DNA from 2 places in the Halobacillus sp. AWH4_228 genome. Region 2 is predicted to be linked to the other one. Evidence: predicted binding sites of a transcription regulator. Region 2 holds the regulator's gene; the other holds the start of a gene.
What was found. Region 2 encodes NrdR, which represses ribonucleotide reductase genes. Its sites were predicted from a motif close to AACACNATATATNGTGTT; they were not measured.
Positions count from the first base shown of each region.

Region 1 (15,680 bases), 250 kb from region 2:
CAGAAGCCGAAGGAAAAAGAAAAACCCCGATGATCCCTGCACACAGCCACTTCCATAGACGTTTCATCTGCTCCCCGCCTCCCTAACCTCCGGGTATGAATTGAAGAATGGTTTCAATGACAGCTGTAACAATTGGAATGGCAAGCATCAAAATGAATAATTTCCCAGCCAGTTCCACTTTCGATGCCAAAGCATTGAGGCCGGCATCCCGGATCAGCTGGGCACCGAATTCAGCGATATATGCAATACCGATGATTTTCAAAATCGTTTTGAAGTACATCGGTTCCACCTGGGCCTGATCAGCCATATAGGAAAGCAATGTAAATACATAAGTCAGTTGATCGAGGACGGTCAGGAAAATAACGATGACGGTGAAAAGGAGAAGCAGAAAAGCGACTGATGATTTCTGTTCCTGCAGCAGAATGATCAGCATAGTCGCAACAAGACCCAGCGAAACAACCTGGATAATATCCATAAAGCTATCCTTGGTAGAGAAAGACGGATTTGATCTGTTGGAACAAGTCAGCCAGACGGTGCAGGACGATAAACAGTACAATGATAAATCCCGTCAATGTGACAGCCTGGGCGATCTCTTCCTTTCCCATTTGTTTTAGAATACTGTGAATCATGGCGACGATAATTCCTACTCCCGCTATTTGAAAAAGGATTGTGGCATCTTGGAGCACAATGGTCCTTCCCCCTTCTATATAATTAAGATGATGACGAGAAGACCGCTTAAAACCCCCATCCCTCTGGCCATCTTCTGGTACTGATCGCCTACTTCCAATGCTTCCTGAAGCACTCTGTCTAAATGGTGGATGGTCAATTGGATCTGTTTCTGCTGCTGTTCCAGATCATGTTGTCCGAGGGTCCGGCCGAACTGAAGCAGAATTTCCATTTCTGTTTTGCCCATGGCATTCCAGGGCCAATGTTTTTTCAAAAGGGTTTCCCAGAGAACGGAAAAATCCCGGCAGCTGTCCTGCTCCTTTTGAAGCTGCTCAAAAAATCCGGCTATCGGCATAGGCAGATGTCTCGATAAGGTTTCACATACCTCCCAGAGAGAAGACTGACCATAAACCATCTCCGCTTCAATCAGTTGAAGAGCATTTTTCCACTGTCTGATATGGCCGGGCCTTTTTTTGAACCGGGATGCAATTTCAAACCCGCCCAGTGTTGTAACGGTTAAAATGATGACGGCGCCGATCCACTCCATCCATCCGACCTCCTTCCCCTTCACCAAGAACTTGTCCAAGGTGGTTATACACCTTCCATGTAAGGACCGATCCTGCACGCAGACGTTCCAGTGTAATATAACGTTCGAATACTTGGTCGTGCATCAGTTGGGAAACCGACGGTCGCCGGCTTACGGACTCCACCCCGTTACCATGCAGACTGCATATGACCTTCACACCGGTATAAACCGCTTCCTGAACAGCACGGGCATCCCTTTCCCCGCCGATTTCATCGACGATTAAAACATCCGGGGACATGGAACGGATCATCATCATCATCCCGTCCGCTTTTGGACAGGCATCCATCACATCTGTACGGGTGCCGACGTCCAGCTGCGGAACCCCCCGTAAACTGGCTGCTATTTCCGACCGCTCGTCCACAATGGCGACTTTAGACGGTGAATAGGTACTTGCTGCTGCCCCAATAACACAGGCCAGTTCACGGAGCAGTGTCGTTTTTCCGGAATGAGGGGGGCCTATGATCAGAACACTTCTCCATCCCATCTCGTCATAAAGATAAGGAAGCAGAGAGGATACCTGCCCCCTCGTGGATCGAGCGACGCGGATGTTCATAAAAGAGATATGCTTCAACGTCTCTACTTTATCTTCCTGTGTGTTTGCTTTGCCCGCCATCCCTACGCGGTGGCCGCCTTCAATAGTAATAAAACCCTCTTTCAGTTCATCCTTGAATCGATAGAGAGAAAACTGGCTGATTTGATTCAAGACGTAGGAGAGATGATCCGCGGTCATCGAGAGAGACTCTAAAACGGAATAGCCTGAACTGCTGATCATCTCTATGGGACGTTCCACCCTTAAACGGATCTCCTGGACTCTCCTCCAATCCACCTGCTCTAGTAAAACCTTCTGAAATGAAGGCGGAAACAGACGTAAAATCTCTTTCATCCTTCTCCTACTCCTTTATTTGGTTTACTTCATATGTATGTCCCACGTTTATACTTATGACAGGTCAAATCATATAAAAGTAGAAGAAATCAGCACGTACTAGAGTTCTGCTAGAGCAGGCCTCTAGTGCAATTTGGGAGGGCGGACATAAAAAAAGCGTGCTCCCGGATGGGAACACGCTTGATGATCGATTTCATTACGCACGGGAGACATATTTGCCGTCTGTTGTGCTGATGAGCAGTACTTCACCTTCATTAATGAAGAAAGGTACCTGAACCGTTAATCCTGTTTCAAGCGTCGCAGGCTTCGTACCTCCGCTCGCCGTATCACCTTTGATTCCCGGTTCTGTTTCTGTCACTTTCAATTCCACATTTTTCGGAAGCTCGACACCAATGGTCTCACCTTGATACGACTGAATCTGAACTTCCATGTTTTCCTTCAGATAATTCAGCTGTTCCTGAATAGTCGCAGAAGGAATTTCCACCTGCTCATACGTTTCCATATCCATGAATGCATGCATGTCACCATTAGCGTAAAGGTACTGCATTTTACGGTTTTCGATATGAGCACGTTCTACTTTCTCTCCACCGCGGAACGTTTTTTCCTGGATGTTTCCATTACGAAGGTTACGAAGCTTTGAACGAACAAATGCGGCTCCCTTTCCCGGCTTTACGTGTTGGAAATCCATAACCTGCCAGATTCCACCATCTACTTCAATTGTTAAACCTGTACGAAAATCGTTTACTGAAATCATACGTTGTTCCTCCTTCTTTCCTTACAAAGTAATTAGCTCTTTCGTTGATTGGCTCAGACGCTCGTTGCCGGTTTTCGTTACGATCGTGTCGTCTTCAATACGGCAGCCGCCGACATCCGGTACATAAATCCCCGGTTCCACAGTAACGACCATGCCTTCTTCTAGGATCGTCTGTTCAGAACGGAAGGAAAGTCCCGGACCTTCATGAACATCAAGACCGATGCCGTGGCCTGTGGAGTGTCCAAAATAGTCCCCATATCCTTTTTCTTTAATATAGTCACGGGTGAGAGCATCCGCTTCCTTACCGGTAATACCTGCTTTAATACCTTTCATACCTCTTAACTGCGCCTGTAAAACCGTATCATAGATATCTTTCAGCTGATCACTGATTTCCCCAACAGCGACGGTTCTCGTAATATCAGAACAATACCCCTTATAGAGAGCACCGAAATCCATCGTGACAAGCTCACCGGACTGAATTTCCTTTTCCGAGGCTGTGCCGTGCGGAAGGGCAGACCGATAACCGGACGCTACAATAATATCAAAGCTGGAGGAAACCGCTCCCTGCTTCCTCATGAAAAACTCCAGTTCATTGGAGATATCGATTTCCTTAACACCTGGTTTTATGTAGCTTAGAATGTGGTCAAAAGCGTCATCAGCAATCTTAACAGCATCCTTTAATATACTAATCTCCTCATCGGTCTTAATCAAGCGTAATTTTTCAACGAGCCCAGAGGTTGGGACAAGTTCAGCATCCATCACCTGTTTGTACTGCTCGTAGGACGAATATGTAACGTGATCTTTTTCAAAGCCGACCCGTTTCAAACCAAGTTCCCTGGCTTTGGCAGCTGCCTCTTCGTGCAGGGGACGTTTATGCTCGATAATGTCGAACCCTTCCGTCTGATCGGCGGCCTGCTTGGTATATCGGAAGTCTGTAATCAGAAAAGCATCACGGCCTGTAATGAGCAGAGCTCCTGAAGAACCTGTAAAACCGGAAAGATACCGTCTGTTTTTCGAACTCGTGATCAATAGTCCATCCAGTTCTTTTGTCGCAGCTGCTGTACGCAGTCCTGTCAATTTCATCATATTAGTGATCTCCTCTCTCATTCAGCTTATGAACCAACCCTTCTACCGCCAGTCGATATCCATCGATTCCGAATCCTACGATCTGTCCTGCCGTGACAGGAGCAAGCATCGACGTATGCCGGAAAGCTTCTCTCGCGTGGATGTTGGAAATGTGGATTTCAATGACTGGTAAGGAAACGGAACTCACTGCATCCCGCAGAGCTACACTCGTATGAGTATAGGCAGCAGGGTTCATGACGATCCCGTCCGCAGATGCTTCAGCCTGGTGGATCCAGTCCACGAGATCCCCCTCATGATTGGATTGGTAAGCCTCCACCTCGAATCCGGCTTTCTGCGCGGTCTCAGTAACGAGCCGGACCACATCCTCAAGTGTACCGGTGCCATATGTTCCGGGCTCGCGGACACCCAGACGGTTCAGGTTCGGCCCATTCAGTAAATAAATCTTCTTTTTCTCCATTCCATATCCCCACCGTTCCCCAAAGGATCATACAGTTAAATCTTATCATACTCCCTCCTTATTTGAATAAGAATCTGCCGTTTGATTAAATTCATGATACTCATAAGATATGGAATACCCTACAAACACACCGTATAAGATAAATAAACAGGCCGTTGTCACCCACGTATCACTGCTCAGTTCCATGAAACCAGGAATTGCTGGAAACACAGGGGTTAACACAAAATAGACCACACCCCACAGAAGCAGTCCAAAAATGGCGCCCGGCCAAATGCCTTTTCTTGATCTTAAAGTAAAGTAATAAACGAAAGCCGTTCCGATTGAGAGAAGCGCAACTATCAGCACCGAAAGAACTTCTGCGAGCCATGTTCCAGTCCAATCCGTCTGCCAGAAGGACCGGAATATAAAGGATGCTGCGGACACTTCCGTAAAATGAAAATAATAGGCGCCGGCACCCAGAGCACTCCATAAAAGCCCCCCGGCAAAACCTGTTGCTGCCGCTTTTGAGGCAACACTCTGCCGGGGCTCCTGCTTCCGTTGATCTTTTGTTTGTTCTGCCATCTCCATCACCTCTTTCCTCATTTTAACCAACCCGCATTTTTTCATGCCCGCTTTCATAATAGACCTAGTGATTCTTCTCCATTTGTTGTAAAATAAAGGTCCAGACATACTTACCATGTTTCTAGTTTAGAGGTGACAGTCTAAAGGAAAGAAAAGAATAACCCCGAATCTTTCACCTGAACTTTGAGTATAAATACTGCATAAATTCATCTACTACGGAAACAATTGAAAATAGCACATACCCGCCACAGGAAATGTTGAAAAGTGTACAATCCAGGGTATATATAACTAAAAGATGTCGTACAGGTGACCTAATACTAGAAGGGAGGACATTGACATGCGTAACTGGATGACACCAGTCATGTACATTTTAATCGGGCTTGCCATTTTCTTTGTAGGCGTTCAGCTGTTTACCAATACATCAGGTTTCTTAACAAACATAGTGGTTATGATCGGGATGGCGGCTATCCTCTATGGAGCCATCTACTTCTTCTTCCTCCGCGGACGCGGATTTGGCGGGGGTTCCGGCAACCGCACAGAAATGAAAAAATACAAACAGGCCGTTAAACAATCCAAACAGAAATACAAACAGCCTGCACCGGTCGTCAAGAAAAGTCCGGCTGCGAAAACAGCGGTTAAATCCGCTCCGTTCACACGCAAAAAAAGCCGAAGAACAAACGGGCCGCAGCTCCGGGTCATTGAGGGAAATAAAAACAAAGACAAAAATCGAGCCTCTTTTTAAAAGGCTCGATTTTATTTTGTCCATCTTTTTAAAAATTCCAATGCATGCTGGCGTCCGTAATTCATCAAATGTTCTTTTTCCTCATTCGTCATATGAAAATCAGTGGTTTCTATGCCGCTTACCGGTATGAAAAGAATATCCTTACTGATGGATTTTGAAATGTAACGGGAGTCGTGAGCCCGCTGCATCGTTTTAAACAAGGCATGAAACATCTGGATGGCGTTTCTGATTTTCTGTTCAGGAAGCTTATCCGGCTCATCACTTAATTTTAAGCCGATTACTGGTCTCGTCCGGCATCCATCCTGCTTTTCCCATATCCACAATGGGAAATTACTAAGGACCCCTCCATCGACGATCACCGATTTCCCACGCTTTCCATGAATCTTCACAGGAATAAAGAAGTATGGAAGACTCGAGCTCATTCTTACAGCTTTTGCCACGGAAAATGTAGCGGGATCAATGCCATAAGTACTCTTCAAGTCATCGGGGAGGACGACGATTCTCCCTAAAGTAAGATCCGAACAGATGATCTTCAACGATCCGGGCCGGAGATCTGCGAACGTACGCACCCCTTTTTCCTCCAGCCACTGAGCCAGTACGGTTTCCATCTGCGCCCCGTTGTAAAGGCCGAGACGATAATAGAGGAACAGCCATTTCATAAAAGGGAAGACCCGGTCTGTCAGTGGAACATGGATCATCTCTCCAAAGGATATGGACATCAGACGGGATTTGATTTCCCCGGCTGTATACCCCGCTGCCGTTAATGCCGCCAGAATTGCTCCTGCAGAGGTACCGGCAACACGTCTGAACTCATAGCCCTGGCTCTGTAGTTCCTCGACGGCTCCTATAAAAGCGAGTGCCTTCACCCCGCCTCCGGAAAACACCCCATCTACTTTCACCACGCTTCACCCCGCTTTAATTCATTATAAACAGCGGGTCCACTAAATAGAACGCAGGTGGCAGAATTCCCCCTTCCTCATAACTTCCCGCCACGAGCCGGTTGGACATAAAAAAAAGACACGGACATCCGTGTCTCAGGCACTCTATTCGTTATTCTGGTCTTCGTTTTTCTTCTGCACTTCTCTCAAAGCTTCCACATACCCTTTATTCTCATCAAAGAACTGGACAAGGTCGCCGATACGGTCGATGGAATTCCAGCTCATATGGTGCTCAATACCTTCGACATCCTCATAGATGTTTTCCTTATCTACACCGATCAGTTCCAGGAACTGTTCCAGCAGCTCATGACGATACACCAGCCGCTTCCCGATTTTTTTCCCTTTCGGAGTCAAAATCAATCCCCTGTACTTTTCATAATTCAAATACTGGTCGCGATCGAGTTTCTGGACCATCTTCGTCACGGAAGACGGGTGAACATCCAGGTTCTCAGCAATATCCGAGACGCGGGCATAACCCTTTTCTTCAATGAGTATATAAATTTGCTCAATATAATCTTCCATGCTTGGTGTTGGCATGATGAACCTCCAATACCCTGTCTTTATGTAGATATAACGCTTGTGATCTGCTGATGACTACATAGAAAAATGATACACTAGTTTCTTATGTGATACAAGCAGCCGCTGTTTAACATAAAAAAACAGTCCTTCAGATTTGAAGGACTGTTTTTCTAGTTATTACAAACCGCACTTCAACTGAGCATTACAGTTGGTACATGTGTTACAGCCGCCGATGTCTTCCACGGTTCCTTGACGGCAGACCGGGCATGTGTCGCCGACTTCCGATCCAATCGTCACGTTCGTCTTATCCAGCTCATGAACGGTATCGACCAGGACAACACGTGGACGCTTGTCATCTTCAAACAGTTCCGTCTGCTCTCCATCAAAAGCGTTCTCCTCAGCTTTCAAAGTAAGCACCTGGCTGTCACGGCTCCCATCCACGTACACGGTACCACCTTTCGCACCGCCCCGGTACAGGCGCTGATAGACGCTTTCCACTTGTTCGACCGTATATCCTTTGGGTGCATTGACCGTCTTGGAAATACTGCTGTCGACCCAGCGCTGAATGACGCACTGTGTATCCGCATGAGCTTCCGGAGACATCGTCATCGCCGTCACAAACCATTCAGGAAGCTGCTCCGGATCCTGCTCTGGATGTGCATCCAGATACTCCTGAAGGATATCCGCCTTCACTTCAATAAACTTGCCTAAACGACCACTGCGGTAGTAGGAGAAGGAGAAGTATGGCTCAAGACCTGTACTTACTCCTACCATTGTTCCTGTACTTCCGGTTGGAGCTACAGTAAGCAGGTGGGAGTTACGGATTCCATAAGTCAGAACATCCTGCCGAATATCTTCCGGCATCTGCTTCATATACCCTGTCTGAATGAAGTTCTCACGAAGTTGTTGTGTTTCTTCATCCGTGGCTCCGACAAGGAACGGGAAGCTGCCTTTCTCCTTCGCGAGTTCAATGGATGCGCGGTAGGCTGTGACAGCGATCGTTTCGAAAATTTCATCCACCAGTTTGTTGCCTTCTTCTGAACCATAGGTTGTTTCACAATAGATCAGGAGATCATGGAGACCCATGACACCAAGGCCTACACGACGCTCACCAAGGGCCTGTACTTTATTTTCCTCCAGGAAGTAAGGAGTAGCATCAATCACGTTATCCTGCATACGGACACCACGTGTAACAGTTTGTGTAAGTTTTTCAAAATCGACCGTTTTATTTTCCTTATCCGCTACAGACGCCAGGTTTACGGCCGCCAGGTTACAGACGGAATATGGCGCAAGTGGCTGTTCCCCGCATGGATTGGTCGCAACGACCTTCTGTCCATAAGCTGTCGCATTTGTCTTTTCGTTGGCATTATCAATAAAGAAGATTCCCGGTTCTGCTGAATACGTCGCGCAGACATTAATCAGATTCCACAGCTCTTTCGCTTTAATGGATTTGTAGGCCCGCACACCGAAGCCGCGTTTTTCCCACTCGCGTACATCGCCGCTCTCATGCCATTCTTCATTATAGGCGTTCATTTCCTCTCCCGTGTAATTCTCTACATCAGGGAAACGAAGCTGGTATTCGTCATCATTTTCCACAGCTTCCATGAACTCATTCGTGATACAGACGGAAATATTGGCTCCTGTCAGGAATTCTGAATTATGAACGGAATACGTCCCGCCGAGGGCCAGTTTTTCCTGTGCTTCCTGCACGCTTTGATCTGTAAAACCACCCTGACCCTGAATGTGCTTGTAATTGACGACACTTTGATAAAGGTCTTTTTCCACTTCGGTCAACGGCGTGAATTTCAGCTTGTCCTTCGCCAGTTGTTTAATGTTTTCATCTTCCGTATTTTCAATAAGAAAACGGAGGATACGCGGGTTCTGCATCTTGGAAATAATGAATTCAAGAATGTCTGGATGCCAGTCTGCCAGCATGATCATCTGGGCACCACGTCTGGATCCCCCCTGCTCCACCAGGTGGGTCAGCTTAGCAATATCATCCAGCCATGAAACGGAACCGGATGATTTCCCATTCACCCCGCGGGCGAGCGTGTTCCTCGGGCGCAGGGTCGATCCGTTCGTCCCGACACCACCGCCACGGGACATGATTTCCATGACTTGTTTACGGTGATCCGAAATGCCTTCCCGTGAATCCTGGATATAAGGCATCACGTAGCAGTTGAAGTAGGTCACATCCGTATTGGAACCTGCTCCGTACAGCACACGGCCGGCAGGTATGAAATTCAGGCTGGATAACTCCTCGTAAAATTCCTCAAAGCTCTGCGCCTGTCTTTCCGGATCTGTTTCCACCTCTGAGAGTCCTGTCGCATTTCGTAAAGCAATTTGTTCATAATAAACTTCCAGCGGTTTATCGATGGTATCAAGATTTCTTTTAATGACGCCGGTCTCTCTTTCTTCCTCACGGTCGAGAACGTTCACGAACTCGTCTTCCACTTTTACAAACGCTTCGTGGGTCTGCCAGTCAACGGACTGAATGAAACCGAATCCGCGAGCCGGAAACTTCGGATCGTCTTTTACTGTAAGTACGACAAAATCCCCTTCGGACAACGTCAGCTTTTCTGTATCTTTAAACGCATAACGGTCGAGCATGACAAGCCTGGATACCCCTTTGTGGGTAATGGACATGTTGTCCGTTACCGGGTGGACCTGTGGGAACTGTTTGATATCGGCATTCAGCCGGTCTATGTTGATTTTTGTATGCACATCTTTAGAAGTTGTCGTCTGCATGTTCGCATCTCTCCCTTATCTTGAAAAAGCCAATTCCATAATTGATATATGTAACATACCACATATACAGATTTTTAATCAATATATTGTGTTTGTTTATTATTCGATCACCATATATTGTGTTATTGAACGAATGTGTTGAATTTTGTCAATCAGAAAATCGTAAGATACAGTTAGAAAAAAGCAGGGAATAAGAGGAAAGCACCTCTCATGTCTTTTTTTTTCGATTTTTCCTGTCTTGCATCTGTTAAATCGATATAATCCCCTCCAAAACGGCATTTTTTTCAGGCAGGAAGAAAAATTTTTTTGAAATACCCGCCCTTCCCTTCTATAATAGATAAAAGAATAGAGAAAACAGGGGGGAAATGAAAATGGAATTATGGATCTTACTCGGAGCACTTGTTCTACTTATTGCTTTCGGTTTGTATAGATTCTTCAAAACAAGAAAAATCTTGAACACGATATCTGAAGAAGAATTCCGTCAAGGTTACCGCAAAGCTCAGCTGATTGACGTCCGTGAACCGAAGGAATTTGACGGGGGTCACATCCTCGGAGCGAGAAATATTCCGCTCTCACAGCTGAACAACAGACTCGTGGAAATCCGCAAGGACAAACCCGTCTACTTGTACTGCCAGAGCGGCGCACGGTCTGCACGTGCGGCAATGACCCTTCATAAGAAGGGGTACAACGACCTGAACATGCTTGAAGGTGGCTTCAAGAAATGGACCGGCAAAATTAAGACGAAGAAATAACGAAAAATATCACAACACAGGAAAACCGGCTCCCCACGAAGGGGGCCGGTTTTTCTCTATTCCATCGGGTGGCGGAGAACAGGCTTCCTTGCTGCCTGGGTTTCATCCATCCGGCTGACAATCGTCGTATGAGGAGCTTCCTGAACCGTCTCCGGCTCATCTTCTGCTTCCTTGGCTATTTGAAGCATACGATCGATAAAGTCATCAAGAGTTTCCTTGGATTCCGTTTCCGTCGGCTCAATCATCAACGCTTCCTCCACATTGATCGGGAAATAGATCGTCGGCGGATGATAGCCGAAGTCAAGCAGGCGTTTAGCCATATCCAGTGTTCGTACGCCGAGTTTTTTCTGACGGCGGCCCGACAGAATGAATTCATGTTTACAGTGCCTGTCAAAAGGAAGATCGAATGCTTCCTGCAGTCTGCGCATCATATAGTTGGCATTCAAAACGGCGTATTCACTTACTTTTTTCAATCCCTCCGGTCCCATTGTGCGGATGTACGTATAGGCCCGCACATTGATTCCGAAATTCCCATAATAGGGCTTCACCCGGCCGATGGAACGTGGACGATCATCATCGAATCTGTACCAGCCGTCTTTTTTCGTAAGGATCGGCTTGGGAAGAAACGGCTCAAGCTCTGCCGTTACACCTACAGGACCTGATCCCGGACCACCGCCACCGTGAGGGCCTGTGAAAGTCTTATGCAGGTTCAAGTGGACAACATCAAAGCCCATGTCTCCCGGCCTTGCATACCCTAATACAGCATTCAGATTGGCGCCGTCGTAATACAGTCTGCCACCCGCTTCATGAACGATGGCCGCCATTTCCTCAATATCCTCTTCAAACAGACCAAGCGTGTTCGGGTTTGTCAGCATCAGTGCAGCTGTCTGATCGTCTACGACACGCTTCAGGTCTTCAAGGTCCACTAATCCCCGCTCGTCTGATTTTACCGTCACGGCTTCGAACCCAGCTACCGTAGCAGAGGCAGGGTTCGTACCGTGGGCCGAATCAGGCACAATGACTTTTGTCCGCTGATGATCACCATTAGCCTCATGGAAGGCACGAATCATCATAAGTCCTGTCCATTCGCCATGAGCACCTGCCGCAGGCTGAAGCGTGACGGTATCCATACCTGTAATTTCCGCGAGCGTTTCCTGAAGATCATACATGAGGTGGAGCGCCCCCTGAACCGTTTCCTCCGGCTGGTACGGATGGATATGGCTGAAGCCGGCCAGTCTGGCTACATCTTCATTCATTTTCGGATTGTATTTCATCGTACACGATCCAAGAGGATAAAACCCGGAGTCCACCCCGTGGTTACGTTTGGACAGACCTGTGTAATGCCGCATAATCTGCAGCTCGCTGACTTCCGGCAGATGAGGTGCGTCCTGTCTCACATACTTATCTTCAAACATCTCATCAATATCGGTATCCGGCACATTCAGTTCAGGAAGACTGAACCCAGTGCGGCTCTCCTGACTCAATTCAAAAATCAATGGAAAGTCTTGGTTAGCCATTCAAATCCCCCATTTCCCCTGCGAAGGTGTCGATTTCTTCTTTTGTACGGATTTCTGTAACCGCAATCAGCATACAGCCTGCCAGACGTTCATCTGTACGTCCAAGGTCATACCCACCAATAAATCCTTTCTCCAGAAGCTGCTGATTGATCTCTTTCACAGGCTTCTTCATGCGGATGACCAGTTCATTGAAAAAGGCTCCCTTATACAAAACTTCGATGCCCCGGGATTGAAGCTGTTGTTTCATGTATAACGTCTTCTTAATGTTCATCGCCGCCATCTTTTTCAATCCCTGCTTCCCTATGGACGACAAAGCGACCGAAGCAGCCAGTGCATTCAATGCCTGGTTGGAACATATGTTGGAAGTCGCCTTATCCCGGCGGATATGCTGTTCACGCGCTTGAAGGGTAAGGACGAAACCTCTGCGTCCACCCTCATCCACCGTCTGGCCCACTAGACGGCCGGGCACTTTTCTCATCAGTTTTTTCGTTGTTGCAAAATAACCGCAGTGCGGACCGCCATACTGGGCAGGGATTCCGAACACTTGAGCATCGCCGACGACAATATCAGAGCCAAACGCACCAGGCGGAGTCAAATACCCGAGCGCAAGCGGATTGCTTGAAGTAATCATCATCGCCTTTTTCTGCTTGTCTACGAGGTGGCGGATGGAATCAAGCGGCTCCACCTGACCGAAGAAATTAGGATATTGAACGACCACTCCAGCTGTATCTTCATCGAGGTGATGTTCCAGCTGTTCAAGGTCTGTCAAACCTTCCTTGTGGTCGATTTCGATGATTTCAACCCCCGGTCCCTTGGCGTAGGAATGAATCACAGCGAGAGATTCTGGATGGACTGCTTTGGATACAAGCACTTTTTTCTTTTTCGTCTGTCCAGCAGCAAGGTTAACGGCTTCGGCCAATGCTGTCCCGCCATCATACATAGAAGAGTTGGCGACATCCATGCCTGTCAATTCACAAATCATCGTTTGAAATTCAAAGATCGCCTGCAGCTCCCCCTGGGATATTTCCGGCTGATAAGGGGTGTAAGCCGTATAAAATTCAGACCTTGATATGACGTGGTCAACAATGGAAGGAATGTAATGATCATAAACCCCTGCTCCAAGAAATGACGTATGGGATTTGAGGTTGACGTTCCGATCGGCTGTATCCGCCAGTTCTTTCATCAACTGGTATTCATTTTTCGGCGGCTTAATATTTAAATCACCTTGAAACCTTACGCGTTCAGGAATATCAGCGAACAATTCTTCAGATGACTGGACACCGATGGTCTCAAGCATTTCTTTTTTATCTTTTTCCGTCATAGGCAAATATCGAAATTCCATTGTTCCATCCCCCTCAGGTATTTATCTTTTGTAGAAAGGTGTCGGGACGACCCTGGCCTTCAGGCGTCTCTTCCGAACCTGAACCGTTACTTCTGTCCCTTCCTCTGTATACGCACGGTTAAGTAGAGCGAGTCCGACATTTTTACCCAATGTCGGCGACTGGGTCCCTGTTGTTACAAAACCAATCTTCTCATCGCTGTCATAGACCTCATAATGAGTACGCGGAATACCTTTATCGAGCATTTCAATACCGACCAGCTTCCGCTCGGGCCCCTTTTTTTTCTGTTTAACGAGAGTTTCCTTCCCAATGAAATCCTCTTCCTTTTTTATTTTGACGGCAAAATTCAGACCGGCTTCAATCGGCGTAATATCACTGCTCAACTCCTGTCCGTAAAGAGCGAGGTTCGCTTCAAACCTGAGCGTATCTCTTGCACCGAGACCGATCGGACGCAGCCCTTCCGGCTCACCTGCTTTTAATAGAACCTGCCAGAGATCCGGCCCTGAAGCTGAAGGAAGGTAGATTTCAAATCCATCTTCCCCTGTGTAACCTGTGCGGGAAACAATGGCGCTGTCCTGCACTCCATCAAGGGAAACGCCCTGTTCAAATCGGAAAAACTTAATGGCGGACACATCGGTATCCGTGAGCTTTTGAAGAATCTTTTCTGCTTTTGGCCCTTGAACAGCCAGTTGAACATACGTATCAGAAACATCCCTCACAGACACATCGCCCTCGGCGTGACGTTGAAGCCATTCCAAATCCTTTTCCCTGTTCGCCGCATTGACGACTAACAGATACGTGTTTTCAGAAAGGTGGTAAACGATCAAATCATCAACCGTCCCTCCATTTTCATAGCACATAATCGTGTACTGTGCTTTTCCAGGGACGAGCTTTGAAGCATCGTTCGTCAGCATTTTCTGTAGAAAAGCCAGGCTGTCGGATCCTTCGATCATGATTTCCCCCATGTGAGACACATCAAAAAGACCAGCCGCATTTCTTGTCGCTGCATGCTCCTCTTTAATGCCGGAAAAATGCACCGGCAGATCCCAGCCTCCAAAATCAATGGTTTTCGCTCCAAGCTTTTCATACTCGGGATATAAAGGTGTTCGTTTCAATTCTGTCAATTCAACCACTCCTTTACGTCGTTCCGCCCATAAAAAAAGAGACTCCTCCGCTATGAGCGGGAGTCTCTGTCCGTGAACCAGAAAGTTTCACACCTGTGGAGGGTGTTTGCTTCTTGGGTGGTCCGCCCGTAGAAGGCAGACGCTCTCCAGAGCTGCGTCCTGCAGAGGTCTTTTTGCCTGAGAGATTCACAATTCTGCTTGCTCCTTCGGCGCCCTTACAAGGGTCTCTCCCTCTGCAGTCATTCGCGTTTGTATTTTCCTAGATTTTACCGGGCATACTATCGTGTAATGTATGGATGACACTTCATTTCCCGTTCATTATATCATGCGTGTCCGGCAAAGAACACGAAAATTCTACAACAATTCACAATCTTAAAATATCGGAATCCGGAGGGTTGTTTCCATGTTTACCATTCATCCAGATCAAACGTTCATCCACTCTCTGTCCAGCCATCTTGACCAATCGGAACATCTGGCCTCCTGGGAAGGATTTAAACTGGCCTACCAGGCTGCCCAATTCAAAACCGTGCCGGAATTCGGAGGTCTGCTGGCACTTGATCACCTTCCTCATGTAGACTTTATGGATCATCAGATAGAAGCCGCGGAAACCGTCGTTCATCACATGAACGGCCGTGCGATTCTGGCTGATGAGGTCGGACTCGGAAAGACATTGGAAGCCGGGCTGATTTTAAAAGAATACATGATTCGAGGCCGAGCTGAAAAAGTGCTCATTCTTACTCCTGCATCCCTCGTTAATCAGTGGATTCAGGAATTGAATGAAAAATTCTACATCCAGGCTGCATCCCCGAGAAAAAAGCAGGCGTCCTGGAAAGAGTGGGATGTTGCGGTTACATCCATTGATATGGCTAAAAGGGACCATCACAGAGAAGAGATTCTTTCCCAGGAATACGATTTTATCATCATTGATGAAGCCCATAAGCTGAAGAACCATCAAACGAAGAATTATCAGTTTGTCCAGTCTTTAAAAAAGACCTACTGCCTTCTTC
Region 1 covers NZ_JBSWTE010000001.1:1,669,847-1,685,526, reverse strand. The annotation lists gene spoIIIAE (stage III sporulation protein AE) at 1-67, opposite strand, end outside; gene spoIIIAD (stage III sporulation protein AD) at 83-475, opposite strand; gene spoIIIAC (stage III sporulation protein AC) at 480-686, opposite strand; gene spoIIIAB (stage III sporulation protein SpoIIIAB) at 704-1,213, opposite strand; gene spoIIIAA (stage III sporulation protein AA) at 1,158-2,135, opposite strand; gene efp (elongation factor P) at 2,332-2,889, opposite strand; gene ACXADP_RS08390 (M24 family metallopeptidase) at 2,911-3,975, opposite strand; gene aroQ (type II 3-dehydroquinate dehydratase) at 3,977-4,432, opposite strand; gene ACXADP_RS08380 (YqhR family membrane protein) at 4,478-4,993, opposite strand; gene ACXADP_RS08375 (SA1362 family protein) at 5,331-5,735, shown strand; gene ACXADP_RS08370 (patatin-like phospholipase family protein) at 5,747-6,637, opposite strand; gene mntR (transcriptional regulator MntR) at 6,779-7,210, opposite strand; gene ACXADP_RS08360 (vitamin B12-dependent ribonucleotide reductase) at 7,370-9,940, opposite strand; gene ACXADP_RS08355 (rhodanese-like domain-containing protein) at 10,312-10,692, shown strand; gene gcvPB (aminomethyl-transferring glycine dehydrogenase subunit GcvPB) at 10,749-12,209, opposite strand; gene gcvPA (aminomethyl-transferring glycine dehydrogenase subunit GcvPA) at 12,202-13,551, opposite strand; gene gcvT (glycine cleavage system aminomethyltransferase GcvT) at 13,573-14,673, opposite strand; glycine riboswitch at 14,738-14,825, opposite strand; glycine riboswitch at 14,829-14,916, opposite strand; gene ACXADP_RS08335 (DEAD/DEAH box helicase) at 15,077-15,680, shown strand, end outside.
Region 1: ACXADP_RS08360 (vitamin B12-dependent ribonucleotide reductase) is a predicted target of NrdR. The motif match lies at 10,047-10,064, and genes of this name have one in related genera.

Region 2 (15,680 bases):
TTCGATCGCTTCCTCTCTTGAAAGCTCTATGCGTTCGATTTCGTGGTTTTCATCTACAATCTTCTGCATTTCCTTTTCGATCTTCGGAAGATCTTCCGGTGTCAGGGATTCCTCCATATCGATATCATAATAAAACCCATTCTCAATGACCGGACCAACGCCAAGTTTGACGTTTCCATAAAGGCGTTTAACGGCCTGTGCCATCAGGTGGGCTGTAGAGTGGCGCACCACTTCCAAGCCTTCTGGATTTTTATAGGTAAGAATCTCAATTTCCCCATCCTGTTCAATCGGACGTCGCAGGTCGTAGGGTTCGCCGTCCAGCTTTACGGCCAGGGCCTGCTTTTTCAAGCCTGAAGAAATCGATTTAGCGATGTCTTCACCTGTCGTCCCTCTCTCAAACTCCTTGATGTTTCCGTCTGGGAACTTGATTTGAATCGCATCCGCCATGTGTAACACTCCTTTTCTAAATAAATATAAAAAAACGCCCATCCCTCAGCATAGTGCTAAGGGACGAGCGTTGTCTCTCGTGGTTCCACCCAGGTTCCCGCATCCTCGCAAGGCTGCGGCTTCATTATCCTTAACGCGGATCAGTCGCTGTCCATTACTCTGAATCATTTCACAGACAGGGCTCCAAGGTGGTAAACGATAAGCCGTTAAGAAGGAGCTTCCAGCCGATGACTCCCCTCTCTGATCATACGCCACTTTCCGTTCGTATCCTTATCAAAGCCATTGATTTAATATGTACGTATTATATCCATTTGCGAAAAGGAAATCAAGGGCTTTAAAAAGGAAATTGCGATTTGGGCTTCCAGACAGCCTTTTCCTCAAAGATATTCATCAGCAGTTCCAAATTGGAATTCTCCGCCTGATCGGAGTAAATAATGATTTCCTCTGGAGCATGGACGAGCGCCGGCGTGACCGGCCATTCAAGAGGAAGATCAGACACGGCTTCATCCGGGTACTGCTTTTGGTAGAGACGCGTCTCCGAATCACTCAGCGGATTGCCTTCATCATGGAAGTAAGTCAGTCCACGGTCATCGAGAATATGAAGAAGCTGCACCCCCGTATCCTGATGATGAACACGGTGACGCCACGAATCGACCAGCAGCTGATACGATTCCTCCTGCTTATACTCATCAATGACCTTGCCTGTGTAATCCGTCAGGCACCTGTGGACATGTGCCAGACAGCCGGCACTCAAGTCATCAAACAGGACGGTATCCCTTACATGCACGTACTCCTGTATATAGGACTTGATGTAGTGGTGAATAGGCGGAAGCCGCAGACCCGCAGGAGGATGGGAGTCAAAGTCCTGCTCAATCTCAAGAATGCGCTGAATTTCATCGGCATCCTCGAAATGATAGGAGAACCGGAGGACCCCTTCCATCCAGGCAGGAATTTTCCTTTTCCTGACAACATGATGCAGCGCACGCACGACATCCACATAGGCCGACTCCCTTGAGGAAGCATGCATCAATGTGACAGAAAAATGTTTCCCGTTCTCCTCATAAACCCACAGCTTCTGCTCGGAAACGATGGCATTATAAAACGTTTCGGCTTCCAGACGCTTGGAAAAAGATAAGTCAAACACCAGAATTCCCCCCTCATCCCGACTTTCCATCCTATGTCTATCATCAATGCTTCCCGGAAGCATAGAAAATATCATCAAGACCGGCTCGTCTTTTCTTTGTTATATTTATGAGAGGGATGGGTAAATCATGTCACTGACCTTCCTGTTCGCAAAGATTTATGAACGTCTGTTCTGACCGCCGACATAAACCGGTTCACTCAGCTGTTTGATCCGTTCGGTAATCCGCTTGGCTTTCACTTGTTCCACATCGCCGCGGCTGCTTGTCATCAACACTTTTTCAAGTTCGTTCAGCGTATAGTTGGACGTAAAAAAGACGGGCAGACGCTCCATCATCCGATAGTGCAGGATACTGCCTAATATCTCATCCCTGAACCAGGCCGACTGGGATTCTGCTCCGATATCGTCCAGCATTAACACCGGCGTTTCCTTAAAGGCGGTAATTTTATCATTGAGGGAATCATCTTTGATGGATGATTTCATTTCCCTTACAAATTCAGGCATATAAATGATCATCGATGGGATCTGCTTGTCACTGAGAGCATTGGCAATGGCCCCGAGGAAATACGTTTTCCCTACACCGAACGGTCCATGGAAATACAGGCCTTTTGCAGGAAGCTCATCCCCGAGCGTTTCAATGTACTGGACGGTTTGCGCTACCGCCCCTCCGCGGTCGGGGTCTTCCAGATCCATTCGTTCCAGCGATGCTTCCAGGATTTCTCTCGGCATATGCAGGCTGCTTACCAATGATTTCTGATACGACTGCTGTTCCTGTGAACGCTGGCGTCTGCATTTATCATAAATCAGTTTGATGTCGGTTCCCTCCACCTCCAACGATGGAACGTATCCGGGCAGGATGTTGATACACCCCTCCCTCGACGGACATTTTTCGCAGTTTTTCGATTGGGTCTGGTATTCATAAAGCTTGATCAAATGCTTCTCCACCGCTTTTTCATCCAGGCCTTCATTTTCATGCATCAGACGCTGGACTTCAGCAGAGCCCAGGACTTCCGCTTTCATTTGATTGTAGCGCTGCTGAAACTGCTTGTTATCTTTCATCCATTTTTTCAACGATTGCTGAATGGGCTCCATTCCATTCACCCCTTACTCTAGTTTCCTCTATTGGTCAGCCTCGCGATTCTGGCTGCGATATCTTCTTTATCGACCTGAGGCTCAGCAGACGCGGCGGCAGGCTGCTTCTCTTCCTGTTTATTAAACCAGACAGGAATAACTTCGTCTTTTTGGGAAGTCCGCTTCTGTGTTTTCTGACGGCCCCACTGCTGATATTTCTGATGTTCTGCCTTGGCCAGATTCATGGCCTGGCGCACAGTGGTCACGTTTTTACGCGCCCAATGACTGGCGATTTTTTCCATGTAGGATTTCGACAGTTTCATATCCGTTTTCAACATCACATAATGGACAAGCACGTTCATAACCCCGGCTGTGATGCCTTGTTCGGTCATAACATCCCGGATCAGCTTCAAATCCTGTTCCGATGCACGGTTGCCATTGGACAAATCCTCAAGGAGCTCCCTCGGAGAAATCTGCTCGAGCATTTCAACAAACTGGTCTTCCTTGGATCCTGTCGTCTCTTTTTCCATGGAGGCCCATTTCTCACGATCATCGACAGAGGCGGGCTGTACATTTTTTTCTTCTTTCATAAAATCGTGACAGGCAGCCTTAAACTCTTCCTCGACCAAGCAGTGATTTTCATCTATAGCCCATGTCACCGCTTTTTCCAATTCCACGTTGGACAAATCATACAACGTCGCCAGCTGAATGATCAGTTTCTTATTCCGCCCCGTCAAAATCCGTTCACTTGGATACATTCTCTTCTGAAGGGCTTGGCGGAGCCAGGTGAAATCGACGCGGCTTTCCGAGGTTCGTGGACCGCGGTATTCCTGAAAACGCTTCTGCTCCGCAATCACTTCGGTTTCCCTCTGCACAGACTCTATCATTTTATGATGAAACACTTCGTCGAAAGAAGCCGTGATTTCTTCATATCCTTCCACCGAAGGCTCGGGCTTAACAAATCGGCTTTTTACCTGTTCATACTTCTCCTGACCCAACTCATGGGTCAGGAGAAGCGCGAGCATGTCATCCTGGAAAAATTCCTCCGGCGTAAAAGGGGGATGGACCGCATATATATAGACGGTCTGATCGCTCTCTTCGTTCGACCGAAACGTTCTCAGCAATCCAAGAGCCTCCAGCCTCCCCCTGGCTTCATAAATTTTATCCAGAGGAGCGGAAAGGTAAGCCATCAATGAATGGTGGGTCTGAATCGCATCCTGATCCGCAAGATCCGCTTCAGAAAGCAGTATATGGTAGAGAGATACAGCCAGACGTCCAACAATCGGTTGGTATAGATGGGATAACGAACGATGAAAATTTCGAGGCATTTCTCCGCCGTTCCTGATTTTAAAACCGTCTACAGGCAGCAGTCTGCCAATGGAATGATTCATCGTCTACACCTCCTTCGTTCATCCAAATCTATGAAAAAGAAAATGAGCCGGCTCAGGCTCATTCGTCATGATCATCTTTAATTAATTCCTTCAATTCGTCAATAAATACGTTTATATCCTTAAACTGCCGGTAAACGGACGCAAACCGGACGTAGGCCACTTCATCAACTTCGGAGAGACGGCCCATGACCATTTCACCGATATCCTCACTCAGCACTTCTGAAACGCCGCGGTTCCTCAGTTCCTTTTCAATATCAAGCGTAACGGCTTCAAGCTTTTCCACTTCAACCGGACGCTTTTCACAGGCTCTGATCAACCCACGCATCAACTTTTCCCTGCTGAATTCCTCCCGCGTTCCCTCTTTTTTCACGACAATCAGAGGGACCTCTTCAATCCGCTCAAACGTTGTAAAACGAAAGCCGCACTGTTCACACTCTCTCCGTCTTCTGATTGTCTGACCTTCCTCTATTGGTCTTGAATCGAGCACTTTCGTGCTTTTGTAGTGACAGTTTGGACACTTCACCTTTGATCAACTCCACATCGTCTTCGTTTCATCATCTGATCATCCGGGATCCACAGCTGTAAACTGCCGGTCCAGCTGTTCATAGAACTGCACGATCAGATTACGGCTGTAGCCGAAATCCACAGGGCCTCCTGAATCAGTGGTGACCGAAAAGTCCACGGCCGTGCGGAACGGACGGACCATAATAATTGTTGCGACAACAAACGCCCGCCGCTTTCCTTTATAAGTGATCGTCAGTTCTCCGCGCTCCCTGGAGACGGCTTTGATCTCAGATGGTGAAGGGAACATTTCTTCCACGGCGCGGAAAACCTCATCATGCTTGGCTTTGTAATAGTGTGTGATAAGGGCCGTGTCCTTATGCTGTTCACTGGTTTCGGAATGAGTGCTGAGATACCTGGAAATAAATGCTTTCACTAATCTGACTCCTTCAGTCCATTCGACATAATCTTAATTTATTTTAACATGACTTTAAAAAATTAGAAACGGTTTTACAGAAGGAGAGGGCAGACAGCCTGATCCAATAGGTAAGCAGAAAAAAAAGCCATGCAGAACCTTCTGCATGACTTTCTCGTTTTGTGCGTTTACAGAGCACGGGCTTCCTTGACTTCTACAGGACCCATTCCTCTTGGTACTTCAACCGTTTCATTCCGGCCGGCTTCCAAAGCTTCCACAATGTAGTGCGCAGCTACATTCGGATCGATCCGGTCTCCACACGTATACACGTCAATGCTTGCATATCCGTGCTCCGGGAAGCTGTGTATCGTCAGATGTGACTCTGAAATGATAACAACTCCACTAACACCGTGAGGGGCAAACTTGTGAAAAGCCACCTCTCTCACTTCTGCACCGGCTTTCAGTGCAGCATCAACAAAAACCTGTTCTATATACGACATATCGTTCAATTTTGATTCATTGCAATCCCATAGTTCAGCAATTACGTGTCTTCCCATTGTATCCATAACGGATCCCCCTTTGTACATTAACTTCTTCCCCTCTGAAATTGCGGCCATGTACTACCACGGGGGAAAGTTAGTCCTGAGAGGTCCTAACCCTTTGAGTAGACATGAAGATTTTTGAAATTCAGAAGTTCAAAAGAAAGTATAAAGGGTTTATCCCGTTTTTGCAAGATATATTTAAGAAGCCTGAAAAGGGCCGTGAAGAGTCTTCACCTGGAATCAGAGGCGTCCTTTAAGACACTCTCGCCGTCCTTTCCTGTTTCAATAATTTTCCCACATATTTGGCCAGATCAACAACGCGGCAGGAGTAGCCCCACTCATTATCATACCAGGCAAGCACTTTCACTTTTGAGCCTTCCATCACCTGTGTGGACAGCCCATCAATGATGGCGGAAGACGGAGAGGTCGTGTAATCAATGGATACCAGAGGTTCATCGCTGTACTCCAGAATGCCTTTCATGTCCCTCTGTGAGGCAGATGCGAACGCTTCATTCAACTCTTCCTTCGTAACCGCTTTCTTTAGATCGACGACTAAGTCCACTAAAGAGACGTTCGGTGTCGGTACACGTAAAGCCATTCCATTCAACTTTCCCTTCATACTTGGAATGACATCTCCCAGGGCTTTGGCTGCTCCTGTGGAGGTCGGTATGATCGACTGTGTACACCCTCGGGCTCTCCGCAGATCCTTGTGAGGGTTATCCAGGTTCTTCTGATCATTGGTAAAAGAATGAACCGTCGTCATCAAGCCGTTTTCAATACCGAATTCATCTTCCAGCACTTTGACTACCGGCGCCAGACAGTTGGTCGTGCAGGAAGCATTGGAAATAACATCATGCGTTTCAGGGGAATAGGAATCCTCATTGACCCCCATCACAATGGTCGCATCGACTTCCTTACCCGGAGCTGTAATGATGACTTTTTTTGCGCCTGCATCCAGATGGAGAGCAGCCTCATCCTTCGTACGGAACTTCCCGGTAGCTTCGATTACGATGTCCACACCAAGCTCTTTCCAAGGGAGCTCAGCCGGGTTTCTCGTAGAACAGAGCTTGATTTTCTTCCCATTTACCATTAACCCTTCAGGAATCGTACGTACTTCTCCGTCGAATCGTCCATGAACACTGTCATATTTCACCATGTGAGCGATCGTTTCAGCAGGATAGCTGGCATTGACAGCCACAAGCTCCACGGTATCATCTACTGCCGCCTGTCTGAATACCATACGTCCGATTCTTCCCAAGCCATTAATGGCGATCTTTGTTTTCCCCATGATGTTCCAGCCCCCTATATATGATATACTTTTTGGATCATTTCTAGGAATAGTATAACATATTGTAAGCGCTTTTGAAGTGGGTTCAATAATTTTACACAAAAATAACACGTCTTTCTCAGACGTGTTATTATACGAGGTCCCACCGGTGAAGTATGTCTCTTAATTGGAGAAAGCTTTCCTCTTTTGTTCCATTATTATCGATCACCGCATCCGCCATTTCCGCTTTGCGGGTGACAGGAATCTGCGAAGCGATCCGCTCCTGCGCATCTTCCCTCGATGAGGCATCCCGTTCCATCAGCCTTTGGAGCTGCGTTTCCTCATCGACCGCAACGACAAGCACCTTTTCTACATAATCCGTCAGTCCACTCTCATATAGAAGGGGAATATCCAGGACGACAGCATCGGCTTCTTTTGTTTTATAAGATTCCCGCCGCCGGATCATTTCTTCCCGGACACGAGGGTGAACGATGCCGTTCAGTTCTTTCCTTCGTTCTTCACTGCTGAAGATCACCTTCCCGAGCTTTTTCCGGTCCAGTGTTCCATCATCAAAAAGGACGTCTTTCCCAAAAACCCGTACGATGTCCTCGTAGGCGGGCTCACCGGGGCGGACGACATCCCTTGATATTTGATCCGCATCGATGACAGGAATCTCCCACTCATCAAACATGCGAGATACGGTACTTTTTCCACTTGCGATACTACCGGTTAAACCAATGACCAGTGTCATAAAACCCTTCCTTTACGATAGCTTGATCAAGCCGATGATTATTAATAGAACCCCCGGGAGAATGGAGATGCTTTCCACCCTGTTCGTCAGTTTTGCACCGGCCATCATCCCAGTTCCAAGCATGAGAAACGTGGATGAAGCGATAAGCCCACCCGTCAATAGAACGGGAAGACCGATCAGCGCTCCGCTGATGCCCGCCCCTATAGTATCAAGGGAGAGGGCGGTTCCAAGCAGCCACACTTCTTTTCCTTGAATCCCTCCGGACCTATCCACATCAGCGGTCACCGGATCATTCAAAACTTTTGCAGGGTTCAGCCAGGGGTCCTGCTGATCCTCAGTATGTTTTTTAAAAAACTGTCTTAAAAAATAAATGCCGATGGCAATTAAGGCCACCGCTCCAGCCTTTTCCGCCATCTCCGGTTTGACAACATGAACGAGCAGCTGACCAAAGTAGGAGGAAAGAAGAAAAACCATACCTGAAACAGAGGCAATCACCACAATGCCCCAGAATGCGAGTTTTACTTTTTTCAACCCGAGCACACAGCCAATCCCGAAGCTGTCGACACTCACGGCTGTCACAAATAAAAAAATGAACATCCCGATGCCCATACCGCCCACTCCTTTAACATGGAAGTGGGATAGTATATGGCTGTTTATTCAGATACGTGAAGCGGCTGGCAGACTGGACAGACGTGCGTGCCCCTGCCGCCGACTTTCGTTTTAACAATCGGTGTCCCACAGTTCAGGCACTCCATATCCTGCTTTCCATACACACGGAGCTGCTGTTGGAACATTCCGATTTCACCCTGGCTGTTTAAGTAGGAGCGTATCGTCGTGCCTCCCTGCTCAATCGCCTCCAGAATGACAGTGATGCTCGCTTCCCGGATGCTTTCGGCCTCTTCTCTCGTCAATGTATTGGCAATTCTCTCTGGGTGAAGTCCGGCTCGGAACAGCGCTTCGTCTACATAGATATTGCCAAGACCGGCAACAATGGACTGATCAAGGAGCACCGCCTTCATGTTGCGGCTCGTTTTCAGCAGCCTCTGATGAAAATAATCGAGGGTGAAAGCTTCGTCAAATGGATCGGGACCGAGCTGGACCAGTGGTTTATTCAAGGCTTCCTCGCCCTTTTTAAACGCATGCATCGTCCCGAACTTCCGGACATCGTTGTAGCGGAGCTCTGTTCCATCTGTAAAGTGAAAAATCACATGGGTATGCTTCGGTTTCTCAAGTGTTCCATCATAAACGCCGAATTTCCCCTCCATCCGCAGATGGGAAACGAGGGCAATGTCATCAAGGTGGAAAATGAGAAACTTCCCCTTACGATCGATATCGATGATGGACTGTCCTCTAAGCAGGTCACCGAAGGCATTGGGATCCTTCGGCTGTTTAATGATGTTCCCCCAGAAAATGGAGACATCCTTTATTTCTTTTCCTACGGTTAAATGCTTTAAAGTTTTTCTTACAGTTTCCACTTCTGGTAATTCCGGCATCTTTCATTCTCCTTACTTATTTCGCATCGTACCATGTATTTCCATAAGAGGAATCCACTTTCAATGGTACATCAAGCTCTACGGTGTTTTCCATAACGTCTGCGACGAGCGTTTCCAGCTTTTTAACTTCGGCTTCCGGCGCTTCAATGATGAGTTCATCGTGCACCTGCAGGAGAACTCTTGCTTCCATCTTTTCTTCCTGGAGCTTTTCTTCCAGATCGATCATGGCTTTTTTAATGACATCGGCCGCACTTCCCTGGATCGGGGTATTCATTGCCGTCCGTTCAGCAAAGCTGCGCTTATTGAAATTCCGGCTTGTAATATCCGGAAGATAACGCCGGCGGTTCATGAACGTCCGCACATAGCCCGTTTCCTTCGCTTCACGGACAGACTCCTCCATGTAGGTTTTGACTCCCGGATAACTTTCCAAATATTTATCAATGAACGCCTGCGCTTCTTTTCTCGGAATACCGAGACTCTGAGACAAACCATAATCGCTGATTCCATAGACAATGCCGAAGTTGACGGCTTTCGCCTGTCTGCGCATGTTACCCGTAACGTCCGGAGCCGGCACGCCGAAGACTTCCGAGGCGGTCTGCGTGTGAATGTCCTTATCCGCCCGGAATGCTTCAATCAGCTTCTCATCCCCTGCAATGTGAGCCAGCACACGCAGTTCAATCTGGGAATAGTCACTGGCAAACATGACCCAGCCTTCTCTGGACGGAATGAACGCCTGGCGGATTTTCCGTCCTTCCTCAAGCCGGATCGGAATGTTCTGCAGGTTCGGATCCGTGGAACTCAACCGTCCTGTCTGGGTAAGCGCCTGATTGAAACGGGTGTGGATCTTACCGGTATCTTCATGAACGACCTTCAGCAGTCCTTCGATATAGGTGGATTTCAACTTGGACAACTGACGGTTCAACAGAATTTTAGAAATGATTTCGTGTTGATCCTCCAGCTGTTCCAATACATCTGCGGAGGTGGAATAGCCTGTTTTCGTTTTCTTAATGACAGGAAGGCCGAGTTTTTCGAACAAAATCGGTCCAAGCTGTTTTGGAGAATTCAAATTGAACTCTTCGCCCGCCAGCTCATAGACTTCCTGTTCTACTTTATTCAAACGCTCTTCAAGCTCTGCCCCCATTTCCTGCAGACGGCCGACATCCACTGAGACGCCCCGGTGCTCCATACGTCCGAGAATAACAGCCAGAGGCATTTCCAGCTCAACGAGAAGCTCAAACTGTTCATTAGCCTTCAGCTGTTCCTCCATATTCCCTTTCAGCTTATACAGGGTGGCAGCCTTCCTTGCAATATGCTCGTAGACGACCTGATCGTCGTCCGGTCGCTTCATTTTCGCTCCTTTTCCGTAGACCTCTTCATCATATTGGACCGCGGTCTCCCCCATTCGATGGGCGATGGCGGGAATATCATGATTATTTTCAGAAGGGTTCAGCAGGTAGGAAGCAAGAAGCAGATCAAAGCTGATCCCTTTGATGTCCACGTCATGTCTCATGAGAGCTACAGCGGTCTGTTTTGCATCGAAGACCCATTTTTCCTTGGACGCATCCTCCGCCCAGGAGACGAATGCTTCTGATTTCACCGCATTCTCCATGGAAACGACGACTTTGGAATCGTCATTGACGATGGCAATCCCTTCAACTGGAGCGGTATGATAATTTTCATAAAGCATTTCCACGACAAGGGCTTCTGCACCAGTGAATAAATCAGAAGTAACCTCTTCTACAACCTCAACATCGATCTCCGGCAGCGCCTCTGCGACAGACTTTCCTTCTCCCCCTTCCTGGATCCTCGGAAGGAGTGACTGGAAGCCGAGTTCTTTGAAGAAACCGCTCACCTGCTGCGTTTGATATCCTTCAAAGCCAATCGTATCGACGCTGACTTCAATCGGGGCATTTCTCTCGATGGTTACGAGCTGCTGACTCATGAAAGCATTGCCGCGGTTTGTCTCCAGCTTTTCTTTCAGCTTTTTACCACTGACCTCGTCCAGGTTCTCATACAGGTTTTCCAACGTATCAAACTGCTTCAGCAGCTTAACGGCCGTTTTCTCTCCAACACCGGGAACACCCGGGATGTTATCGGAGTTATCTCCCATAAGGGCTTTCAAGTCGATAATCTGATCTGCCCGCACCTCCATTTTTTCCATCAGGAAAGAAGGGGTATATGTATCGACGTTCGTAATCCCTTTCTTCGTAAGGCTGACCGTGATCTGATCATTAACCAGCTGTAGAAGATCCTTGTCTCCGGAGATGACCTTCACCTCATGACCTTTCTCTCCAGCCTGGGTTGCCAGCGTACCGATAATATCATCTGCCTCAAAGTTCGGAAGCTGATAATATTTCACTCCAAACGCATTGAGCAGTTCCTTAAGTACAGGAAACTGTTCGGACAGCTCAGATGGTGTTTTCTGCCTTCCACCTTTGTATTCCTGGTACGTTTCATGACGAAAAGTCGTTTTCCCGGCATCAAATGCGACAAGAAGATGATCGGGCTGGTCTTCCTCCAGTATTTTAAGCAGCATTGTCGTAAAACCATAGACGGCGTTCGTGTATACACCTTTATCATTATTCAGCAGCGGCAGGGCAAAAAAGGCCCGGTAAGCAATACTGTTTCCATCAATCAATACAACTTTCTCAGCCATAAACTCACTCCTTAACTGGAAATGCCTTTCTCTCCTGTAAAGAGGAGCGTCTGCATTTTCCAGCGTAATTATTCCAGTGTTCCCTTAAAGAAAACGCCTTTTCCTTCATTCTACCATGATTCATGGAGAGAAGGAAAAGGCGCACCCCGCCGTTATTCGTAGTAGCCGAGAAGCAGGTCGGCGTATGGTGATCCCTGAGGCAGAATAATCGTTGTTTCACCGTCAATGGTTTTCTTGTATGACTCCAGCGTCCGGTACAATTGATAAAATTCAGGATCCTCAGAGAAGGAATTGTTATAAATCTGCGCAGCCTCCTGTTCACCTTCCGCCCGGATCTTTTCCGCATCGGCCCTGGCTGTAGACAGCATCTCTTTGACTTCTCTATCCACAGAAGCCCGGATCCGGCTTTTTTCCGCTTCCCCTTCCGACAAATACGTCTGGGCAATTTTCTCCCTGTCCGTGATCATCTGATTGAACACGGCCTCCTCGTTCGCCTGAGGAAGATCCGAACGCTTAATACGGACGTCATCCACGACTATACCGTAATTATCACGATCCAGGTATTCATTCACCCGCTTGGCAATTTCTTCGTTCAATGTTCCCCGTGAACTTTCTTCCTCATTGATGATTTCAGAAAAATTCATTTTCCCAAGTTCCGCCCGGACGATCGAAAAGATGAATTCTCCCATCCGCGCTTCCGCACTCATCATTGTTCTCGCATTGGAAATCATTTTCTCAGGGTCAGAGATACTCCAGACAGCATAGTTATCAATGATCATCCTTTTTTTATCAAGCGTGGTGATTTCCTTCTCATCCACGTCATACACCATTTTCTTTTGAGAAAGCGTGGATACCTCCTGAATCATCGGTATCTTGAATTTCAAGCCGGGACTTTCGTGGATTTTAATGACATCACCGAACTGCCTTACTACCTTATATTCCCCTTCTTTGACAATCACTACAGAACTAAGGGCGATCAATATCAAGCCGGCAGCAGCTACTAAAGCAAGGCCGCCTTTGATGAATTTCCGAAAATCCTTCTGCTGCTTTTCATTGATATCCTGAATTCGATCGTCGGTCATGATTGCTCCTCCTCTTCTTGTTCTGTTTCCTCGCCATCTTCCTGTGCAGGTGCGGCAGGCTGATTCTGCTGCTGAAGAGGAAGGTACTTCATCGTATCTCCATCATCGTTCATCACATACACATCTGCTTCAGGCAGGACTTCCTCGAGCGTTTCCATGACAAGACGCTCTCTTGTTACACTTTCGTTACCTTGATATTCACTTAGCAGTGCATCAAATTTGGACACCGCTCCTTCCGCTGTGCGGACCCTGTCCACCTTGTCCCCTTCTGCTCTTTGTATAATGGCATCTTTTTCACCTTTGGCTTCCTCCCGCATCTGGTTGGCATACTTTTCAGCTTCGTTCACTTTGCTTTGTTTTTGTTCACGCGCATCCGTCACCTTTGTAAAGGCACTGCGGACGTCTTCGTTGGGCAGGTCCACCTCCTGCAGACGGACGTCTATGATGGATATCCCAATCTCATAGCCTTCAATCAGACGGACAAGGTCTTCTCTTACTTCGTTTTCGATTTCAGCCTTTCCTGATGTTAGCGCCTCGTCAATTTCACTGCTGCCTATGACCCCTCTCAGTGTGGATGAGGTGGCGTTAAACAGCACCTGCTCAGGGTTCTCCGATGCAAATAAGTAACCGGACGGATCTGTGATTTTCCATTGAACGACAAGGTCCGCCTGCACGATCATGTCGTCTCCTGTAATCATCGTCACTTTATCAGCCTCTTCTCCCTCTTCATCAAAACCAAAATCAAGGCTGAATGTTTCCTTGGACATTTTCTCTACTTCCTGCACAGGCCACGGCATCTTAAAATGAAGACCGGGCTCTGTAATGCCATCCTCCGCTTCTCCGAACGTAAGCACGACCGCCTGCTCGGACTCATCAACGGTGTACCATGTGGTCATGAATACGACAAGCAGGACCGCCGCCCCGGCAATTAAGCCGGCCCACTTATATATCTGTTTCAGACTCATGTCGATTTCCCCTTTATATGTAGATTACTAATATTTACGAAACTGTAACAAAAAGGTTTCAAAACCTCGTTTTTTGACATAAAAAAAGACAGAAGCGAGGGAAGCTTCTGCCAATAAGAGAAAACACCTTGGATGAAAGGGTTTCAAAGATATTTTATCGAAACATTGTTAATGCCAATTTAATGAAATATTAATTTTCCGTAAACTTCTTCGGAATTTCAACATGGAAGGTCGTCCCTTGATCTACTACACTCTCCACGTGGATGTTTCCGTGATGGGCTTCTACGATATGCTTGACGATAGCCAGACCGAGCCCTGTACCACCAGAATTCCGGCTTCTTGCCTTATCCACACGATAAAAGCGTTCGAAAATCCTCGGAACCTCGTCTTCCGGAATACCTACACCATTGTCAGACACGGAAATCATCACCGTTTCTTCTTTTTCTCTAAATGTTAATGAAACCCCTCCATCATCACGACTATAGTTAATCGCATTGGCCAGTAAGTTCATAAACACCTGTTTTAAACGACTGGAATCTCCGCGGATAATGGTTTCCCCTTCCACAAATGCCTGAAGGTGCACGCCTTTTTGCTCAGCATGCTGCCCGACAATGGGTAAAAGATCGTGTAGAAGACGCTGGACATCGACTTTCTCAATATTGAGAAGAAAATCTTCCCTCTCCAGTTTGGACAGCTCCAGGAGATCCTGAATAAGAGATTGAAGACGACCGCTTTCCTTCAATATAATCTGAAGAAACTGCTCCAGCATCTGCTCATCCTTCATTGCGCCGTCCAGAAGCGTTTCTGAAAACCCGCGGATGGAGGTGATCGGTGTTTTCAGCTCATGGGAGACGTTAGCCACAAAGTCCTTTCTCATCTGCTCCAAATGCTTCAATTCTGAAATATCATGAAAGACCAGCACAACGCCTTTCCATTTCCGGCCTTCACTGAAAATAGGGGCTCCTGTGACCTCAAGGTGTTTCCGATCGATATTGACCGGGAGCACAAATGTTTCACTGATGGTTTCTTCAAACATATAAATCTTTTTAACCGTCTCATGAATGGTCGTATATGGAATGGCATCGTGGTAAAGATATCCGATGTAATCCTTCTGCTCCCCGCCGAAAGTCTCCATAAAGGCACGGTTGGTCAAAAGGATGTACCCTTTTTCATCGATCAGCATCAGACCGTTACCCATATTGTTAATAACTGCTTCCAGCTGGTTCTCCTGCATCCCCTTCGTACTGGTCATTTCCTGAAGGTTGCGCGCAAGGATATTAATCGACTGACTAAGCTGACCAGCTTCACCGAAGTGCCCTTCATACGTGCGCGCCTTATAATTCCCTTCTGCCAGTTCATTCGCTACATCAGCTGCCGAACGGATCGGACGGATGTATTTTGAAAAGACATTGTAGCCAAGAACGAAGATTATCACCAGTCCGATTAACAGTGTACATCCGATCAACAGCCAGATGTTCTTTGTAATGTTGGTTAAAGAATTGACCGGCGAGAGGAGAATGAGCGTCCCGTCGACATCGTTGACCTGGTTATCAACCGAATAATAAAAGATATTGTCGATCAAGTACCCTTCATTATCTTCAATCTGTTCGGCCTTCACTCTAGTCAGGATATGCTGTTTTTCACTATTACTGATAATGGGAACAGCCTCCACAGTATCCAGCAGTGTATCACCATCATCTGAAATGAAGACCATTCCGGTATTCAGCTGATCACTGAATTCTAAAAGTTCATCCTGACTGACATCCTCTTCATCCGTGAATCTCTCCAGGTAGGTGACGAAATACCGGCTTTCAAGCTCCACCCGCTCTTCAAAAATGTTTATGAAATACCCGCGCGTCAGCTGGGCAAGAATGACACCAAGACCAAGCATGACGATGACGACGAGTACGGAGTATGTCATGAGTGGTCTTGTATTGGAGGAAGCCATTTATTTCGGC
Region 2 covers NZ_JBSWTE010000001.1:1,420,361-1,436,040, reverse strand. The annotation lists gene thrS (threonine--tRNA ligase) at 1-447, opposite strand, end outside; gene ytxC (sporulation protein YtxC) at 782-1,591, opposite strand; gene dnaI (primosomal protein DnaI) at 1,748-2,680, opposite strand; gene ACXADP_RS07050 (replication initiation and membrane attachment family protein) at 2,698-4,050, opposite strand; gene nrdR (transcriptional regulator NrdR) at 4,109-4,573, opposite strand; gene ACXADP_RS07040 (cytosolic protein) at 4,613-4,987, opposite strand; gene speD (adenosylmethionine decarboxylase) at 5,155-5,532, opposite strand; gene ACXADP_RS07030 (glyceraldehyde-3-phosphate dehydrogenase) at 5,762-6,796, opposite strand; gene coaE (dephospho-CoA kinase) at 6,927-7,526, opposite strand; gene ACXADP_RS07020 (manganese efflux pump) at 7,539-8,135, opposite strand; gene mutM (DNA-formamidopyrimidine glycosylase) at 8,180-9,019, opposite strand; gene polA (DNA polymerase I) at 9,036-11,675, opposite strand; gene hflC (protease modulator HflC) at 11,828-12,757, opposite strand; gene hflK (FtsH protease activity modulator HflK) at 12,754-13,722, opposite strand; gene pnpS (two-component system histidine kinase PnpS) at 13,913-15,670, opposite strand; gene ACXADP_RS06990 (response regulator transcription factor) at 15,671-15,680, opposite strand, start outside.